DNA from 2 places in the Agrobacterium sp. 22-209-1 genome. Region 1 is predicted to be linked to the other one. Evidence: riboswitches for the same ligand, from Rfam matches in the RefSeq annotation. Region 1 holds a riboswitch; the other holds the start of a gene.

Region 1 (4,516 bases):
CTCGGCTTTGCGCTCGCAGGGCCGCGCTCCTATGGCGGTCAGATGATTGAGGCGCGTTTCATGGGGGAAGGTGGCAGGGCGGCGCTGGTTGCCGGCGATATTCGCAGGGCGCTGCGGCTTGTGCGGATTGCCGACCTGCTATTGATCGGCCTGTTCGGACTTCTGGCGATCCTTATCGCGCTATAGCAAGCAGACGGTCGAGATCGAGGTGCTTTTCCATATGTGCAGCGAGACGGTCGAGAACCGTATGCACCTGCTCATCATAGTTCAGCTCCGTGCCCTGCCCGCCGAGACGTTCCAGCCACGCGCTCCGCTGGCTGTTATCCGCGAAGAGGCCGTGAATATAGGTGCCGAAGACGCGACCGTCGGGTGAAATGCTTCCATCGCTATGCCCGTCGATCGTCGAAAACGCCAGATTGCCCGCTGCTCCCGTGGTTTCCCCGACATGCATTTCGTAGCCGGATAAACCAATACCATCAAAGCTCACGCCTGTAACGGAAACCAGCCTTTTGTCGCCCGTCAAAACCGTGTCGACATCAAGCAGACCGAGCCCATCGACAGTTGCCGGCGATCCCTCGATGCCGTCAGGATCGGCAACGGTTTTTCCGAGCATCTGGTATCCGCCGCAAAGGCCGAGAACGTAGCCGCCGCGCCGCACATGCGCCTTTATATCGATGTCTAGGCCCGCATCTTTCAGCACGGCAAGATCGGCGATGGTGGCTTTCGATCCGCAAAGCAGCACCAGCCGGCAATCGGCCGGAATGGTTTCGCCCGGCCGCACGCGGATCAGTTCGACATCCGGTTCCATATCCAGCGGATCGAGATCGTCGAAATTGGAAATATGCGGCAGGATCGGCACAGCGATGCGGATCTTTGCGCCAGGCTTCTGTTGGGCCGGGCCGGAGAGCCCCAGCGCATCTTCCGCCGGCAGTTTGGCGGCATCTGAGAAATGTGGCAGAAGCCCGATAGAGGCCCAGCCGGTCTGTTCCGCAATTATCCGCATGCCGTCTGAAAACAGGGCCGGATCACCGCGAAAGCGATTGACGATGAAACCTTCGATCATCGCCGCGTCTTCAGCTTCGAGCACGGCTTTCGTGCCGACGAGGCTGGCGATGACGCCGCCCCGGTCGATATCGCCGATCAGGATCACAGGCGCGTCCGCAGCTCTGGCAAAACCCATATTGGCGATGTCATTGGTACGCAGGTTGATTTCGGAGGCGCTGCCCGCGCCTTCCACCAGCACCAGATCGGCCCGTTGTTTCAGGCGGTTGAAGCTCTCGAGCACGCGCGGCATCAGCCCGGCCTTCATGTGCTGATAATCGGCCGCCCTGGCATTGCCGGCGATCTTGCCCTGCACCACCACCTGTGCGCCGGTCTCGCTCTGCGGCTTCAGGAGCACCGGGTTCATGTGCACGGAAAGCGGCACGCCCGCCGCCCGTGCCTGCAGCGCCTGTGCGCGGCCGATCTCGCCGCCATCGGCGGTCACGGCCGCATTGTTTGACATGTTCTGCGGCTTGAACGGCATGACGGACAGGCCGCGCCGGGTGAAGGCACGGGCAAGGCCGGCCACCATCAGCGATTTACCGACATCCGAGCCGGTTCCCTGAAACATCAGCACGCGCGCAGTCATATCAGAATTCTATCCCTGCCTGCGCCTTTACGCCCGCCTTGAAGTGATGTTTCACGAGGGTCATTTCCGTCACCATATCGGCCGCGTCGATGAGCGGTTGCTTGGCGTTGCGGCCGGTAACGATGACGTGCAGATCGGGCCTTCGGCTGGACAGCGTTTCGACCACCTCCTCCAGTGGCAGGTAATCGTAACGGAGCGCGATGTTCAGCTCATCGAGGATCAGCAGGCCGACGGTCTCGTCGGCCATCAGGACCTTGGCTTCTTCCCAGGCCTTTGCCGCCGCCGCGACGTCGCGCTTCAAATCCTGCGTGTCCCACGTGAACCCTTCGCCCATGGTGCGCCACACCACCCTGTCGCCGAACAGATTCAGCGCCTGCTGTTCTCCCGTTGACCATGCACCCTTGATGAATTGCACCACGCCGACCCGCCGCCCAGTGCCGAGCATGCGCAGGGCAAGGCCGAAAGCGGCGGTGGATTTGCCCTTGCCCGGGCCGGTATTGATCATCAGCAGACCTTTTTCGATGGTCTTTTCCGCAACCTCGGCGTCCTGCACCGTTTTGCGGTTGACCATTTTCTGCCGGTGACGTTCGGCTTCGCTGTCGCTGATGTCGCGTGTCATCGCGTTTTCCTTTTCATCCAGCGGCGTGGGACCCGGTGCCCCGCCATTCGGAGCGGCGACTATACCCAATTTGCCGCACCCGGCAATGTGCGGGCCACAGGGTCGCGGCATTGACCCCCACGCCCGTTCAGCCTAAGGGTAACGGACTGACGGTCTTTTCCCGGCAACGGGAAAAGCTAAGAGGGAACACGGTTCCAACCCGATTACCGGGTCATTCCGTGGCTGCCCCCGCAACTGTAAGCGGTAAGCCCGCACCGTAAAGCCACTGGACGCCTTAACGGGTTCGGGAAGGCGGTGTCAGGATGTAAAGCCGCGAGCCAGGAGACCTGCCGTTTCAGGAAAAACGTCTGCCGGGCGGGGTGCTCCGGTCAGTCGGTTAGATCGAACACCCGGCTTGCGTCTGTCCGCATGCCGTATTCGGCATCCGCACCCCCGAGATTTTTTGTAAGGCGCGGGAAACGATACGGTTTGGATATTTCAGCGACATCTTCATGTGCAGGCGGAAACACGCAGAACGAAACAGCGTCCGGCGTGACCGTCTTCGTTTGCAGAAGCTGCCGCGATGAAACCGATCCCAATGCCGAACCGCGCCCCGGTTCACGTCTCGCCGATGCCGTCATCGCAAAGGCGCAGGAAACCGGTGTCACCGTTCGTTCCGTCAACTGCCTCGCCAATTGCAAGCGCGGGCTTAGCGCCGTGCTGCGCAGCGCCAATGGCTGGTCCTATGTCTTCGGCGGGCTGACGACCGGTGATGCGGAAGATTTGCTGACCGGTGCGCAGCTGCTGGCGGCCGCCCCCGACGGCCTGATGCCCTGGCGCGGCCGCCCCGAACCCTTAAAGCGCGGCATGGTGGCGCGCATTCCCCCATTCGATTTTACCGAGGAGAGATCATGAGCACCCTTCTGGACCGCGTTCCCTGCACCATCGTCACCGGCTTTCTGGGGGCTGGCAAAACCACGCTGCTGCGCGGCCTTCTCGAAAAGCTGGACGGCAAGCGGCTGGCGATCATCGTCAACGAGTTCGGCGATATCGGCATCGATGGCGAGATTCTCAAAGGTTGCGGTATTGAAAGCTGCCCGGAAGAAAACATCGTCGAACTGGCCAATGGCTGCATCTGCTGCACGGTGGCGGATGATTTCCAGCCCGCCATCGAACAGATTCTGAGCCGTCAGCCGAAGGTGGAGCATATCCTCATCGAGACCTCGGGCCTTGCCCTGCCGAAGCCCTTGGTGCAGGCTTTCCAATGGCCGGCGATCAAGAGCCGTGTGACGGTGGACGCCGTCGTAGCCGTAGTGGATGGCGCCGCCCTTGCCGAGGGTCAGGTGGCGCACGACATGGAAGCGCTCGCCACCCAACGGGCAAATGACGAGGCGCTCGATCACGATGACCCGGTCGAAGAGGTTTTCGAGGATCAGGTCGCCTGTGCCGATCTTATCGTGCTGACCAAGGCCGATCTGCTGGATGACGCCGGTCTGGACAAGGCCAAGGCGCATGTTCTCGAACATCTGCCGAAGGCGGCAAAGATCGTTGTGGCCTCCAATGGCGCCATCGACCCCGCCGTGCTGATCGGTCTTGGCCTTGCGGTGGAAGAGGATATCGAAAACCGCCGCACCCACCATGATGGCGAACTCGACCACGAGCATGACGATTTCGACAGCTTCGTCATCGATCTGCCGACTGTTACCGATCCGGAAGCGCTGGCGGCCCGTATCGCCAAGACGGCCGCTGCCGAAAATGTCCTGCGCATCAAGGGCTTCATCGAAATTGCCGCAAAGCCGATGCGCCTGCAGGTGCAGGCTGTCGGCAGCCGAGTCAACCATTATTACGACCGGCCCTGGGCTGCGGGTGAGGAACGCCGCAGCCGCCTCGTCGTCATCGGCGAAAAGGGCATCAACCGCGAAAAGATCGAACAGATGCTGGCCGCCTGACGATGCACATCCTCGCTACCACATCCTCGTCTCTGGACGATCTGATCGAGCCGGTTGATCTCAACCAGCCCCGGTCTGATGTGGTGATACTGTCTTTTTCGGCAAGCGATCTTGCCGGGCTGGAACAGGCCTGGCGGCGAACAGGGGGGGCGCTCCCCTCCCTGTCAGCCGCCAACCTCTCCGAGCTTCGGCATCCCATGTCGGTCGATCTCTGGGTCGAAAAGACGGCGGAACATGCCAAGGTTATTCTTATCCGGATTCTCGGCGGCGCGGAACGCTGGCGTTACGGCGTCGATCAGCTTTCCATTCTTGCGCACGGGCGTGGCATCAAGCTTCTGC
Region 2 (4,516 bases), on a different contig from region 1:
TAGGCATCCTGATAATATTCGAGATTATCGTTCGAGAGATAGGAAGCCGGGTAATAAACTCGGCCGATCTTGCCCTCTTTACGGATCTCGATTTTCGAGACGATGGGATGAATGGAGGAGGTGGAGTGGTTGATATAGGAGATCGAACCCGTTGGCGGTACGGCCTGCAGGTTCTGGTTATAGAGGCCTGATGCCATAACCTCCTGCTTCAGTGCCTTCCAGTCGTCCTGTGTCGGAATGGCAATGCCGGCCTTTTCGAAGAGCTCACGGACCTTTTCCGTCGCGGGCAGCCATTCCCTGTCGGTATATTTGTCGAAATAGTCGCCCGAGGCATATTTGGAGTTCTCAAAGCCCTTGAAGCTCTGGCCCCTTTCCACGGCAAGGCGGTTACTGGCGCGGATGGCGTGATAGGTCACGGTGTAAAAATAGATATTGGTGAAATCGACGCCTTCTTCGGAACCATAGAAAATGCGCTCGCGCGCCAGATAACCGTGCAGGTTCATCTGGCCGAGGCCGATAGCGTGGCTCGCATCATTGCCCTTTTCCACCGAGGGAACGGAGGAAATGTGGCTCATATCCGATACCGCCGTCAGCGCCCGGATGGAGGTCTCGATGGTCTTGCCGAAATCGGCCGAATCCATTGCCGCAGCAATGTTGAGCGAGCCGAGATTGCAGGAAATATCCTTGCCCATTTGGCTATAGGAGAGATCGGCGTTGAACTCGCTCGCTTCGCTGACCTGCAGGATTTCCGAGCAGAGATTGCTCATGCTGATACGGCCGGCAATCGGATTGGCGCGGTTCACCGTATCTTCGAACATGATGTAGGGGTAACCGCTCTCGAACTGGATTTCGGCGATCACCTGGAAGAATTCGCGCGCCTTGATCTTCCTCTTACGGATGCGGCTGTCGGCTACCATTTCATGGTATTTTTCGGTGACCGAGATTTCGGTGAAAGGCACGCCATAGATCCGCTCCACATCATAGGGCGAAAACAGATACATATCCTCATTATTGCGGGCGAGTTCGAAGGTGATATCGGGGATCACCACGCCGAGCGACAGCGTCTTGATGCGGATTTTCTCGTCGGCATTTTCACGCTTGGTATCGAGGAAGCGCATGATATCCGGGTGGTGGGCGTGCAGATAGACCGCGCCGGCACCCTGGCGCGCGCCAAGCTGGTTGGCATAGGAAAAGCTGTCTTCCAGCAGCTTCATCACGGGAATGACGCCGGATGACTGGTTTTCGATCTGCTTGATCGGCGCGCCGGCCTCGCGAATATTGGTCAAGGACAGGGCCACGCCGCCGCCGCGCTTGGAAAGCTGCAACGCCGAATTGATGGAGCGGCCGATGCTTTCCATATTGTCTTCCACACGCAGCAGAAAACACGAGACCAGCTCGCCGCGGCTCTTCTTGCCGGCGTTGAGGAATGTTGGGGTTGCCGGCTGGAAGCGGCCGGAAATGATCTCATCGACCAGATTGCGGGCAAGCTGCTCATCACCGCGCGCAAGGGCCAGCGCCACCATGCAGACGCGATCCTCGTAACGCTCGAGGTAACGTTTTCCGTCGAAAGTCTTCAGCGTGTAGGAGGTATAATATTTGAACGCCCCAAGAAATGTCGGAAAGCGGAATTTCCGGGCATAGGCTTCGTCATAGAGGTCGCGAACGAAATTGAAGGAGTACTGGTCCAGTACCTCCTGCTCGTAATATCCTTCCGCCACCAGATAATCGAGCTTTTCCCTGAGATTATGGAAAAACACAGTGTTCTGGTTGACGTGCTGGAGAAAATATTGCCGGGCAGCCAGGCGATCCTTGTCGAGCTGGATTTTCCCGTTCTCGTCATAAAGGTTCAACATCGCGTTCAGCGCGTGGTAGTCCAGAGCCGCATCAACCGGTTTCTGGCTTGCGGCTACGGGCTGTTTGGCATCCTTGCGCAGCGCGCTTGAGGTCAGCGTGTCCAAAATCGTTCCAATCCATGTTTGACGTTGGCGACATCTTCTTCCGTGCCGAGAAGCTCGAAACGATAGAGAAACGGCACAGCGCATTTACGCGAGACGATATCTCCGGCGGATGCGAAAGCTGCGCCAAAATTCGTGTTGCCCGCCGCTATGACGCCGCGAATGAGATTTCGGTTGGAGGGCTCGTTCAAAAACCGGATGACCGGTTTCGGCACGGCCCCTTTTGTACCCCCACCCCCATAGGTGGGGGTGACGAGCACATAGGGCTCGGACACGTGGGGAACATCTTCCTCAACGCCAAGCGGCAGGCGAAACAATCGCCGTCCCAGTTTCAGAAGGAAACGATGGGTGTTTTCAGAACGGCTGGAATAATAGACGATCAGGCCCATCGCCCTGCCGCCTCAGCTGATCGCGCCGATCATATCCGGCCGGAAACCCGCCCAATGGCGTTCGCCGGCAACGACCACCGGAACCTGCATGTAACCGAGGCCACGAACATGATCGAGCGCGTCAGCATCTTCGGAAATATCGATGATCTCATAGGGAACGCCGATGCGGTCGAGGGCGCGGTAAGTGGCAGTGCATTGGACGCAGGCCGGCTTGCTGTAAACGGTGACGGTCATAATTTCCTCTCTCGAAGCCGGTTTCGGACACGGCTCAACATTGCCGATTGCAATCACAATCGGGCGGCGATGGATCTTTCATTAGGGTGGGCATGCGCAGCTTTTAGCCGCGTAAAATCACTGTCTACGCCGACGAGCGCAGCAACTCAAACAAATGCACTGGCATGACTTCACCCCGAAGCTTGTTCTGGAGGGGGCAGAAAAGGGCGCACGCAAATCATTTGCGTCAGACACCTTCCTCCGGACACCCCGCCCGTGGACGTTTGCGCTCAAGGCAGGTCTCCTGACTTGCGGGTCACAACATCTATTCCAGCCTTCCCGGTGCGCTAAGCTCCAGTGACCCAAATCGGAACGATGCTCGCCGCTTACAGTTGCGGGGGCAGTTTCGGCCTTGCTTCGCCCTGATGGCGTCACGCACCGAATTCCCGTCTTAGCTCCCAATCCTTGCGAATCGGAAGAACCTCGAACACCACATATAGTATATGAGGAATTTTTTGCGTCAATGAATAGACACAGGAAAGCCCTACCCTGTGGATCAAAAAGATTCAACACGTGGTTAACAACGGCTTAACAGCACATGCGTGCCGCCGCTCAAAGAGAGAAAAGCGTTAATCTATTCCCAGATATCGATGCGAATATCGGCGGGACGGGCGTTTTCGATCACCCTTTTTCCGTTGGGAAGATCGTTTTCGAACAGTTTGGCGTGGATTTGAGTGGCATCGAGGCCATAACCCTGCCATCTGTTGCGCAGTCTCTCTTCAAGCACCGCGACGGATGGACCCACAAAAATAGTGAGATCGAAGCTGCCGGCCAGTGTCGTCCAGGGCGCCTCGTTGAGCAGCAGATAATTGCCTTCGGCAAGGATCAGGCGCGTGTCCGGCGCAATCGCTCGGGCAGAGGCAATGGCGATTTCGCGGGAGCGGTCGAAAACCGGGACAAGAACTTCCTGGCCCCCCTTACGAACGGCGGAGACGATATCAAGGAAACCGCGCACGTCGAATGTTTCGGGCGCGCCCTTTCGCGGCAGCAGCCCCCGTTCTTCAAGAATGCCATTGTCCATATGGAAGCCGTCCATGGGCAGGACGGCGGCCGTTTCGCCTCGTGCGAGCAAAGCATCACAAAGCGCATCTGCCAGCGTGGATTTGCCGGCCCCAGGGGGACCGGCAATGGCGACGATAAAACGGGATTTACCTTCTGCCCGCCGAAGAACATCCTCGGCGATCGTTTCAAGCTTCAGCGTCATGCGGCAAGCGTTTCCTTCGGCGCTTCCTTGGCACCGGTCATGAAGGCGACGGCATCCGACATCGAATAGTCCTTCGGATTGATGACGCACAGGCGCTTGCCTAGCCGGTGGATATGGATGCGATCCGCGACCTCGAAGACATGCGGCATGTTATGCGAGATCAGGACGATCGGCAGGCCGCGGGAGCGCACGTCGAGGATAAGCTCCAGAACACGTCGGCTTTCCTTGACACCAAGTGCCGCCGTCGGTTCGTCGAGGATGACGACCTTGGAGCCAAAGGCTGCCGCACGCGCCACCGCCACACCCTGACGCTGACCGCCGGAAAGGGTTTCCACCGCCTGATTGATGTTCTGGATCGTCATCAGGCCGAGTTCCGACAGTTTCTCGCGGGCGAATTTTTCCATGGCCGGGCGGTCCAGCGCCCGGAACAAACTGCCCTGAATGCCGGATTTACGGATTTCCCGCCCGAGAAACATATTGTCGGCTATGGAAAGCGCCGGCGAAAGCGCGAGGTTCTGATAGACCGTCTCGATGCCGGCCTTTCGCGCCTCGATTGGCGAGCGGAACTGGACGGGCTGGCCTTCCAGTCTGATCTCCCCTTCATCGGGTGTCACGGCACCGGAAATCGCCTTGATGAGAGAGGATTTGCCGGCGCCGTTGTCGCCGATCACGGCCAGGATTTCTCCGGGATAGAG

The links. Region 1 has a riboswitch for cobalamin ahead of ACQZ48_RS13435 (DUF1636 family protein). Riboswitches for the same ligand answer to the same signal wherever they lie in the genome.
Region 2: another riboswitch for cobalamin. It lies ahead of nrdH (glutaredoxin-like protein NrdH); the one in region 1 lies ahead of ACQZ48_RS13435 (DUF1636 family protein).

Annotation. Positions count from the first base shown of each region.
Region 1 covers NZ_JBNWCH010000005.1:85,749-90,264, forward strand. The annotation lists gene cbiB (adenosylcobinamide-phosphate synthase CbiB) at 1-186, shown strand, start outside; gene ACQZ48_RS13425 (cobyric acid synthase) at 173-1,630, opposite strand; gene cobO (cob(I)yrinic acid a,c-diamide adenosyltransferase) at 1,632-2,249, opposite strand; cobalamin riboswitch at 2,383-2,597, shown strand; gene ACQZ48_RS13435 (DUF1636 family protein) at 2,718-3,143, shown strand; gene cobW (cobalamin biosynthesis protein CobW) at 3,140-4,177, shown strand; gene cobN (cobaltochelatase subunit CobN) at 4,180-4,516, shown strand, end outside.
Region 2 covers NZ_JBNWCH010000007.1:233,309-237,824, forward strand. The annotation lists gene nrdE (class 1b ribonucleoside-diphosphate reductase subunit alpha) at 1-1,958, opposite strand, end outside; gene nrdI (class Ib ribonucleoside-diphosphate reductase assembly flavoprotein NrdI) at 1,946-2,344, opposite strand; gene nrdH (glutaredoxin-like protein NrdH) at 2,357-2,578, opposite strand; cobalamin riboswitch at 2,835-3,058, opposite strand; gene ACQZ48_RS17225 (nucleoside triphosphate hydrolase) at 3,192-3,821, opposite strand; gene ACQZ48_RS17230 (ATP-binding cassette domain-containing protein) at 3,818-4,516, opposite strand, start outside.